Mesorhizobium onobrychidis: one gene and its partner. Each later gene encodes a partner of the first gene's protein in a complex. Links are inferred from orthologs where the notes say so. Each region holds a gene or a part of one and is shown on either strand. Other genes may lie near its edges.

Region 1 (4,821 bases):
CATGTCGGCTTTATTTTCTTTGCCAAAAGCCCGCGCTATGTCGAGCCGGCGGAAGCCGGCCGCTTGCGCGAAGCGGCGACCGGCAAGGCCAAGGCGGTTGCCGTGACGGTCGACGCCGGCGATGCGTTTCTGGACGAAATCGTCGAAAAAATGCGCCCGGACATGCTGCAGCTGCATGGCTCGGAAACGCCCGAGCGGGTGGCGCAGCTCAAGGCCCGCTATGGCCTGCCGGTGATGAAGGCGCTGCCGGTCAGCGAGGCTGCCGACCTGGAGCGGATAAGACCCTTCGTCGGCATTGCCGACCGCTTCCTGTTCGACGCCAAGCCGCCGAAAGGTTCGGAACTGCCGGGCGGCAACGGCATTGCCTTCGACTGGCGCGTTCTGGCCGGCCTTGACGCAGGCGTCGATTACATGCTTTCCGGTGGGCTCAACGCCGCCAATATCGGCGATGCCCTTCGGCTTGCCAACCCGCCCGGATTAGACATTTCCTCAGGTGTGGAAAGCGCGCCGGGCGTCAAGGATCCGGCGCTGATCGAACAGTTTTTCCGGGCCGTCAGGGCAGCGCGTGACAACCGCGCCGCCTGAAGGATAGAACCCGGAGCATGTCCCGGAAAAGTGGAAACCGGTTTTCCGACAAGGACATGTCCAAAACAAGAAGTAGGAGATCGGCGATGAACAAGCCGGCGATACCCAATTCCTTCCGCACCGGACCCGACGAGCAGGGCATGTTCGGCATCTTCGGAGGTCGTTTCGTTGCCGAAACGTTGATGCCGTTGATCCTCGACCTGGAACGGCACTGGAACGAGGTCAAGGACGACCCGGATTTCAAGGCCGAGCTGACGGATCTCTCGACCCACTACGCCGGGCGGCCGTCGAAGCTTTATTTCGCCGAAGGACTGACCAGACATCTTCGTGAGGTTTCCTCGGCGAAGGGCCTCGGGGGCGGCGCGAAGGTCTATTTCAAGCGCGAGGATTTGAACCACACCGGCTCGCACAAGATCAACAACTGTCTCGGCCAGATCCTGCTGGCCAAGCGCATGGGCAAGAAGCGTATCATCGCCGAGACCGGGGCCGGCCAGCACGGCGTGGCGTCGGCAACGGTGGCGGCGCGTTTCGGCTTTCCGTGCGTTGTCTATATGGGCGCTACCGACGTCGCCCGGCAAAGCCCGAACGTCTTCCGGATGAAGCTGCTCGGCGCCGAGGTGCGGCCGGTGACCGCAGGCCACGGCACGCTGAAGGACGCCATGAACGAAGCTCTTCGGGACTGGGTGACCAATGTCGAGGACACCTATTACCTGATCGGCACCGCCGCCGGCCCGCACCCCTATCCGGAGCTGGTGCGCGACTTCCAGTCGGTGATCGGCATCGAGGCGCGCGCCCAGATCCTCGAGCAGGAAGGCCGGCTGCCGGACACGATCATCGCCTGCGTCGGCGGCGGCTCGAACGCCATCGGCCTATTCCATCCCTTCCTTGACGACAAAGACGTTCGTATCATCGGCATCGAGGCCGGCGGCCGTGGCCTCGACGGCATCGAGCATTGCGCCTCGATGAATGCCGGCGCGCCCGGCGTTCTGCACGGCAACCGCACCTATCTCCTGCAGAATGCCGACGGGCAGATCATGGACGGGCATTCGATCTCGGCCGGTCTCGACTATCCGGGCGTCGGGCCGGAGCATTCCTGGCTGCGCGACAGTGGCCGCGTCGACTATGTGCCAATCCTCGATGACGAGGCGCTCGAGGCGTTCCAGCTGACGACGCGCGTCGAAGGCATCATTCCGGCGCTCGAATCCGCCCATGCCATCGCCCATGCGGTGAAGATCGTGCCGACCATGGACAAGGACCAGATCGTCATCGTCAACCTGTCCGGCCGCGGCGACAAGGACGTGCATACGGTGGCCAATATGCTGGGCATGGAGATCTGATCATGACCACCCGCATCGACCGCCGCATGGCCAAGCTGAAGGCCGAAGGCCGCCCGGCACTGGTCACCTATTTCATGAGCGGCGACCCGGACTACGACACCGCTTTGTCGATCATGAAGGCGCTGCCCAAGGCAGGCGCCGACATCATCGAAATGGGCATGCCGTTTTCCGATCCGATGGCCGACGGCCCGGCGATCCAGGCGGCCGGCCTGCGCGCGCTGAAAGGCGGCCAGACGCTGGTCAAGACGCTGAAGATGGCGTCGGAATTCCGCGCCGCCGACCAGGAAACGCCGATCGTGCTGATGGGCTACTACAATCCGATCTACATCCACGGCGTCGACCGCTTCCTCAGGGATGCACTGGCCAGCGGCATAGACGGTCTGATCGTCGTCGACCTGCCGCCGGAAATGGATGAGGAGCTTTGCATTCCGGCGCTGAAGGCCGGCATCAATTTCATCCGGCTGGCGACGCCGACCACCGACGACAAGCGCCTGCCCAAGGTGCTGCAGAACACCTCCGGCTTCGTCTATTACGTGTCGATGACCGGCATCACCGGCTCGGCGCTTGCCGACACCGGCAAGGTGGCGGCGGCGGTCACGCGCATCAAGGGCCATACCGACCTGCCGGTCTGCGTCGGCTTCGGCGTCAAGACCGCCGAGCAGGCACGCATCATCGGGGCGTCGGCCGACGGCGTCGTCGTCGGCACCGCGATCGTCAATGCGGTCGCCAATGTTCTGGGGCCGAAGGGCGAAAAGACCGCCGACCCGGCCGAGGCGGTCGCCACGCTGGTCAGCGGGCTTTCGCAAGGCGTGCGCGCAGCCCGCCTTGCTGCCGCCGAATAGTCTTGATCTTCTGGTTGACCATGATCTCCAGCGAAACCGGTTTCCACTTTTCGGGATCATGGTCTAACTCTTCGTCAGGACAGGAGCCGAAGCGATGAACTGGATCACCAACTACGTTCGCCCGAAGATCAATTCGATGCTCGGCCGGCGCACCGACATGCCTGAGAACCTCTGGATCAAGGATCCGGAGACCGGCGAGATGGTCTTCCACAAGGACCTGGAGCAGAACCAGTTCGTCATCCCGTCCTCCGGCCATCACATGAAGATCTCGGCCAAGGAGCGGCTGAGATTCTTCTTCGACGACGGCAAGTACGAGATGCTCGAAAACCCCAAGGTGGTGCAGGATCCGCTGAAATTCCGCGACGAGAAGCGCTACACCGACCGGCTGAAGGAGGCCAAGGCCAAGACCGGGCTGGAGGACGCGATCATCAATGCGCTGGGGACCGTCGAAGGCCTGCCGGTGGTGGTGACTGTGCAGGACTTCGCCTTCATGGGCGGCTCGCTCGGCATGGCCGCCGGCGACGCCATCGTTCGTGGCTTCGAGGTCGCAGTGCAACGCAAGCGGCCTCTGATCCTGTTCGCGGCCTCCGGCGGCGCCCGCATGCAGGAAGGCATCCTGTCGCTCATGCAATTGCCGAGAACCACGATCGGCGTCGATCGGCTGAAGGAAGCCGGCCTTCCCTATATTGTCGTCTTGACCAACCCGACCACCGGCGGCGTCACCGCCTCCTACGCCATGCTGGGCGACGTGCACATCGCCGAGCCCGGCGCGTTGATCGGCTTTGCCGGGCCGCGCGTCATCGAGCAGACCATCAGGGAAAAACTGCCCGACGGCTTCCAGCGCGCCGAGTATCTGATGGAGCACGGCATGGTCGACATGGTGGTGTCTCGGCTGGAGATGCGCCAGACGATCGCGCGGCTCCTGAAGATGCTGCTCAAGCTGCCGGAAGAAGAAAAGGCGCTGGAACCGGAAATCCTGCCGCCGGTGGCGCTCCCGGCGGAAGCACGCCCGCAAGCCTGACGCGACATCCGTCGTCGCGAACCGCGATTGCGCGCCATCCGTGGCGCTGTAGCATGTTGATTTCGCGCATGATCCTTTCCGAAAATCGATTTCGATTTTCGGGGTCATGCGCTAGGATTCTCCCATGACCACGCTTGCCGCCGACCGCGAAATCGAAAGCCTGATGTCGCTTCATCCGAAGGGCTTCGATCTTTCGCTCGACCGCATTTCGCGGCTGCTGGAGCGGCTGGGCAATCCGCAGGACCATCTGCCGCCGGTCATCCACATCGCCGGCACCAACGGCAAGGGCTCCTGCGCCGCGTTTTCGCGGGCGCTGCTCGAAGCGTCCGGCCACCACGTCCATGTCCACACATCGCCGCATCTGGTGAACTGGCATGAGCGCTACCGGCTGGCCGCTGATGGTGGCGGCAGGCTGGTCGAGGACAAGGTCTTTGCCGACGCCATCGCCCGCGTCGCCAAAGCCAATGAAGGCCAGAAGATCACCGTCTTCGAAATCCTCACCGCCGTCACCTTCCTGCTGTTTTCCGAACATCCGGCAGATGCCGTCATCATCGAGGTCGGTCTCGGCGGCCGCTTTGATGCCACCAATGTCATCAGCGACCCGGCGGTGTCGGTGATCATGCCGGTCTCGCTCGACCACGAATCCTTTCTCGGCGACCGTGTCGAACTGATCGCAGCCGAAAAAGCCGGCATCATCAAGGGCGGTTGCCCGGTGGTTATCGGCGCGCAGGAAAGCGAAACGGCGCTGCAGGTGCTTATCGAAACCGCCGAGCGGCTCGACTGTCCCGCCTTCGTCTATGGCCAGGATTTCCTCGCCTTCGAGGAAAACGGCCGGATGGTCTATCAGGACGAAGACGGGCTGATGGACCTGTCGCCGCCGCGCCTGCCGGGGCGCCACCAGTTCGCCAATGCGGCGGCGGCGATTGCAGCGGTCAAGGCGGCGGGCTTCGAGATCAGCCATCGCGTCGCCGACAAGGCGATGGCCAATGTCACCTGGCCGGGGCGGATGCAGAAATTGCCGCAAGGCAGACTGACG
Region 2 (4,837 bases), 4.3 Mb from region 1 along the record:
CGCTGATGGCCATCGGCACGCCCGATTCCCTGGAGAAAGCGGTGGTGCAGATCAACAAGGGCCTCGGGCGCGACCGGGAAAATGCCGTCGGTTACCGCCATCTGGCGCAGGCCTATGGCGAGCTCGGCAACATTCCGGCCGCCGATCTTGCAACCGCCGAAGGCCATTTCTATTCCGGCGCCTACAAGGATGCCAAGATCTTCGCAATGCGCGCGCAGATGAAAATGAAGCGCGGCGAGCCGGGCTGGATCCGCGCGCAGGACATCATAAACTACGCACCATCAGGCAAGAAAAAGTGAACCTTCCGGCCGTGCGCGGCGACATGTAGTCGGACCAATCGAGGTCAGACCAATCGGGCCGGAAACCAGGCAAGAGGATTAGGGACGATGAACAAGGCAATTCTGCTGGGCACCACGGGCGTGGCGGTCGCTCTCGCCATGCTGGGTTTCGGGTTCGTGACCGGAAGTCCGCAGACGGCAAAGGCCGATGCCGTGCAGATCGCCCAGGCGGCGCCCGCCGACACCAAGATCGACCGGGCCGAAGTCGAAGGCATCATCCGCGACTATCTCCTGAAGAACCCCGAAGTGCTGCTGGAGGCTCAGGAAGCGCTCGAGGCCAAGCAGAAGGAGGCGCAGCGCGTCGCCAGTCTCGCCATCATCAAAAATGCCAAGGACCAGATCTTCAACTCGGCCTTCGACGGCGTCGTCGGCAATCCGAACGGCAAGGTCACCATCGTCGAGTTCTACGATTACAATTGCGGCTACTGCAAACGCGCCATGGAGGACATGCAGACGCTGACGACAGCCGATCCGGACCTGCGCTTCGTGCTCAAGGAGTTCCCGATCCTCGGCCCGGATTCGCAGAAGGCGAGCGTCGTCTCGATGGCCTTCCACCTGATGATGCCGGAGAAATACGGCGAGTTCCACAACGCGCTGCTCGGCGCCCAGGGACGCGCCACCGAAGCGGCGGCCATCAAGGTAGCGCTTTCGCTCGGCGCCGACGAAGCGACGCTGCGCGAGAAGATGAAGGATCCGTCGATCGCCGAGGCCCTCTCCAAGACCTATGACATTGCCAACAAGCTGGCCATAACCGGAACGCCCTCCTATGTGGTCGGCAACGAGGTGGTGTTCGGGGCGCTTGGCCAGGAAGTGCTGGCGGAGAAGATCGAGGCGGCCAAGGCCGCACTCTGATCGGTTTCGGCGCAAGCCATTTTCCGCCTGTTGTGGACAGCGAAAGAACCCACTTGCGCTCTTTTCGCAGGCGTCTAAGCCCATTATAGAGGTCCGGCGCGCCGACTGATGCCGGCGCTGATGTGGTGGATTTGAAGTTCCTGCTACTTTGGTGGCATCAGCGTTCAGGAACTTCAAATCCACCACATCAGAAATGTATAAATTGCCAGTGTGGCTTTGAATCCGAAATTCGTTCAAAGCGCTGCTCCAAGGTATTGCGAATTTCGGATTCAAAACCACACTGGGAAAAAGGTCGGCATTTTGAAAACTGTTTTCGTCCTGAACGGTCCCAACCTCAACGCGCTCGGCAAGCGCGAGCCGGGCATCTATGGCGGCAAGACGCTTGCCGCGATCGCCGACGATTGCAAGCAGGCAGGTGCGGCGCTTGGGCTCGAGATCGATTTCCGTCAGTCGAACCATGAGGGCGACCTCGTCGACTGGATACAGGAAGCCGCCGACAAGGCTGTCGGCATCGTCATCAATCCGGGCGCCTACAGCCACACCTCGATCGCCATTCACGACGCCATCCGCTCAGTCGCGCCATTGCCCGTCGCCGAAGTTCATCTTTCCAACATCCACGCGCGGGAATCATTCCGCCACGTCTCCATGGTCTCGCCGGTCGCCGTCGGCGTGATCTGCGGGTTCGGGTCGCTCGGCTACACACTGGCGCTGCAGGCGCTGGCCGCACGTCTATGACCGGCCAACAAACAGAAGGCTCGAAAATGTCGATAAAGAAGAATGGTGTTGACCAGCAGCTTATCCGCGATCTGGCGGGCATACTGAACGACACCAACCTCACCGAGATCGAGGTCGAGCTGGGCGACTTGAAGGTGCGCGTGTCGCGACAGGCGCCGGCCGTCCATGCGGTCGCCGTACCGCAGCCCGCCTATGCGCCGCCGGCAGCGCAGCCGTCGGCCGCAGCCGCCCCGGCAGCGGCCGACGTGTCCAAGAATGCGGTGGCCTCGCCCATGGTCGGCACCGCCTACCTGGCGCCGTCGCCCGACGCCAAGGCGTTCATCGAAGTCGGCCAGCAGGTCAAGGAAGGCCAGACGCTGCTGATCATCGAGGCGATGAAGACGATGAACCAGATCCCCTCGCCCCGTGCCGGCACGGTGACGGCGATCCTGTTCGAGGATGCGCAGCCGGTCGAATATGGCATGCCGCTCGTCGTGATCGAGTAGAGCCGGGAACAGCCGAAAAATGTTCCAGAAAATCCTCATCGCCAATCGCGGCGAAATCGCTCTGAGAGTGCTGCGCGCCTGCAAGGAGCTCGGCATCCAGACGGTGGTGGTGCATTCGACCGCCGACGCCGACGCCATGCATGTGCGGCTCGCCGACGAGAGCGTCTGCATCGGCCCGCCGCCGTCGCGCGACAGCTATCTCAACATCCACCAGATCGTCGCGGCCTGCGAGATCACCGGCGCCGACGCGGTGCATCCGGGCTACGGATTCCTGTCGGAGAATGCCAAATTCGCCGATATCCTCGCCGCACACAACATCACCTTCATCGGCCCGTCCGGCGATCACATCCGCATCATGGGCGACAAGATCGAGGCCAAGCGCACCGCAAAGCGTCTTGGCATTCCGGTGGTGCCAGGGTCCGACGGCGCGGTCACCGAGGAAAAGGAAGCCAGGCGCATCGCCGCCGAGATCGGCTATCCTGTAATCATCAAGGCGTCGGCCGGCGGCGGCGGACGCGGCATGAAAGTGGCGCGCAGCGAAGCCGATCTTGTCGTCGCGCTGCAGACGGCGCGCTCGGAAGCCGGTGCCGCCTTCGGCGACGACGCCGTCTACATCGAGAAGTATCTCGAAAAGCCGCGCCACATCGAGGTGCAGGTGTTCGGTGACGGTGCCGGCCGCGGCGTGCATTTCGGCGAACGCGACTGCTCGCTGCAGCGCCGCCACCAGAAGGTCTGGGAAGAGGCGCCCTCGCCGGCGCTCAATGCCGAGGAGCGCGCGCATATCGGCGGCGTCTGTGCCAGGGCGATCGCCGATCTCGGCTACTCCGGCGCCGGCACCATCGAATTCCTCTATGAGAACGGCGAGTTCTATTTCATCGAGATGAACACGCGCCTGCAGGTCGAGCATCCGGTGACGGAGGCGATCACCGGCATCGACCTCGTGCATGAGCAGATCCGCGTCGCCTCGGGCGGCGGGCTTTCGGTGCGCCAGGAAGAGATCCGCTTCCAGGGCCATGCCATCGAATGCCGCATCAATGCCGAGGATCCGCGCACCTTCACGCCCTCGCCCGGCACGATCACCCACTTCCACACGCCGGGCGGCCTCGGCATCCGTGTCGATTCCGGCGTCTATTCCGGCTACAAGATCCCGCCCTACTACGACAGCCTGATCGGCAAGCTGATCGTGCACGGCCGCAACCGCGTCGAATGCATGATGCGGCTGCGGCGGGCGCTCGACGAATTCGTCGTCGACGGCATCAAGACGACGCTGCCGCTGTTTCGCGATCTCGTCGGCAATGCCGATATCGCCAATGGCGAGTATGACATCCACTGGCTGGAAAAATATCTGGCCAAAGAGGATTAGGTCGTGAACTTATAGAATATAATGTCGCGATGACCCGTCCCTACGCGCCAGGCTATCGCATCCCGACCGACCTGTTGCTCAAGGCCTACGCCTCGGGCGTCTTTCCGATGGCCGAAAGCGCCACAGATCCCGAAGTGTTCTGGGTACGGCCGGAGACGCGCGGCATCATCCCTCTCGATGGTTTTCACACGCCCAAAAGCCTGAGGAAGGCGATCCGAAAAAACCTGTTCGACATCCGTTTCGATTTCGACTTCGAGGCGACGATCGATGGCTGCGCTGAGAGGCGCGAGGATCGCCGGTCGACCTGGATCAATGCGCCGATCCGCGAGGCCTATGTCGAACTCCATCGGATGAGCCATTGCCATTCGGTCGAAGCCTGGCGTGAGGGTCGGCTGGTTGGCGGCCTCTACGGCGTGTCGCTCGGCCGGGTGTTCTTCGGCGAAAGCATGTTCGCCAGGGAAACGGACGCGTCGAAGGTCTGCCTGGTGCATCTGGTCGAGCGCCTGAAGGAACGGCGCTTTGCGCTGCTCGACACGCAGTTCACCACCGAGCACCTCAAACGTTTCGGCGCGGTTGACGTGCCAAGGGGCAAATACGAAAAGATGCTGGCTGACGCGCTGAAGGGCGAAGCGGTCTTTTTCCCGTGATCTGCGCCAGGTCAGTTTTTTGCGGCAGGCTCAAGAGGCGTCTGCGCGTGGAACATCATCTTCCAGCCATTGACGCGATGGACATAGCCGGTGCTGACCAGCGCCGCATAAGGCTCGCCATTCTCGCGAGTGGCATGGGCCTCATAGGTCAGCACGACGATGTCGCTGCCCGGCTCGATGATGCCCTTGAGATCGATATCGAGATCGCGCCAGCGGTTCGGATCCGTCGCGGTTTCGGCCAGATCGGCGTTGCTCATCGTTTGCGCCATCTGCGGGAAAGCCACCAGGCATTCGGTGTCGGCATTGGCTTTGAAATAGGCAGCGTCGCCGGTCCAGAACCCTCTTTCGAGGTCGAGGAGTTCGTCCTTGTTGGCCATCATGGGAACATCTCCGTACCGCCAGCCATGACCAACGCAC

What was found. The genes of interacting proteins can lie anywhere in the genome.
Region 2: the proteins of accD (region 1) and accB are in contact, whole or in part, in a solved structure (PDB 8UXZ), measured with the Escherichia coli proteins. The link is inferred for Mesorhizobium onobrychidis from one-to-one orthologs.

Annotation. Positions count from the first base shown.
Region 1 is NZ_CP062229.1:371,758-376,578, forward strand. What follows is about bases 1,984-4,821. They hold accD (acetyl-CoA carboxylase, carboxyltransferase subunit beta), read left to right. Parts: upstream 1,984-2,858; coding sequence 2,859-3,785; downstream 3,786-4,821. Other genes in these bases: trpA (tryptophan synthase subunit alpha), read left to right, coding at 1,984-2,764; IHQ72_RS01735 (bifunctional folylpolyglutamate synthase/dihydrofolate synthase), read left to right, coding at 3,910-4,821. Outside these bases: IHQ72_RS01715 (phosphoribosylanthranilate isomerase), read left to right, coding at 1-585; trpB (tryptophan synthase subunit beta), read left to right, coding at 672-1,922; more of trpA, read left to right, coding at 1,925-1,983.
Region 2 is NZ_CP062229.1:4,641,069-4,645,905, forward strand. The notes cover bases 827-3,680. They hold accB (acetyl-CoA carboxylase biotin carboxyl carrier protein), read left to right. Parts: upstream 827-1,951; coding sequence 1,952-2,410; downstream 2,411-3,680. Other genes in these bases: IHQ72_RS23120 (DsbA family protein), read left to right, coding at 827-1,190; aroQ (type II 3-dehydroquinate dehydratase), read left to right, coding at 1,491-1,925; accC (acetyl-CoA carboxylase biotin carboxylase subunit), read left to right, coding at 2,430-3,680. Also shown: IHQ72_RS23115 (M48 family metalloprotease), read left to right, coding at 1-299; more of IHQ72_RS23120, read left to right, coding at 387-826; more of accC, read left to right, coding at 3,681-3,773; aat (leucyl/phenylalanyl-tRNA--protein transferase), read left to right, coding at 3,803-4,420; IHQ72_RS23145 (hypothetical protein), read right to left, coding at 4,432-4,800. UniProt on the Escherichia coli protein: This protein is a component of the acetyl coenzyme A carboxylase complex; first, biotin carboxylase catalyzes the carboxylation of the carrier protein and then the transcarboxylase transfers the carboxyl group to form malonyl-CoA.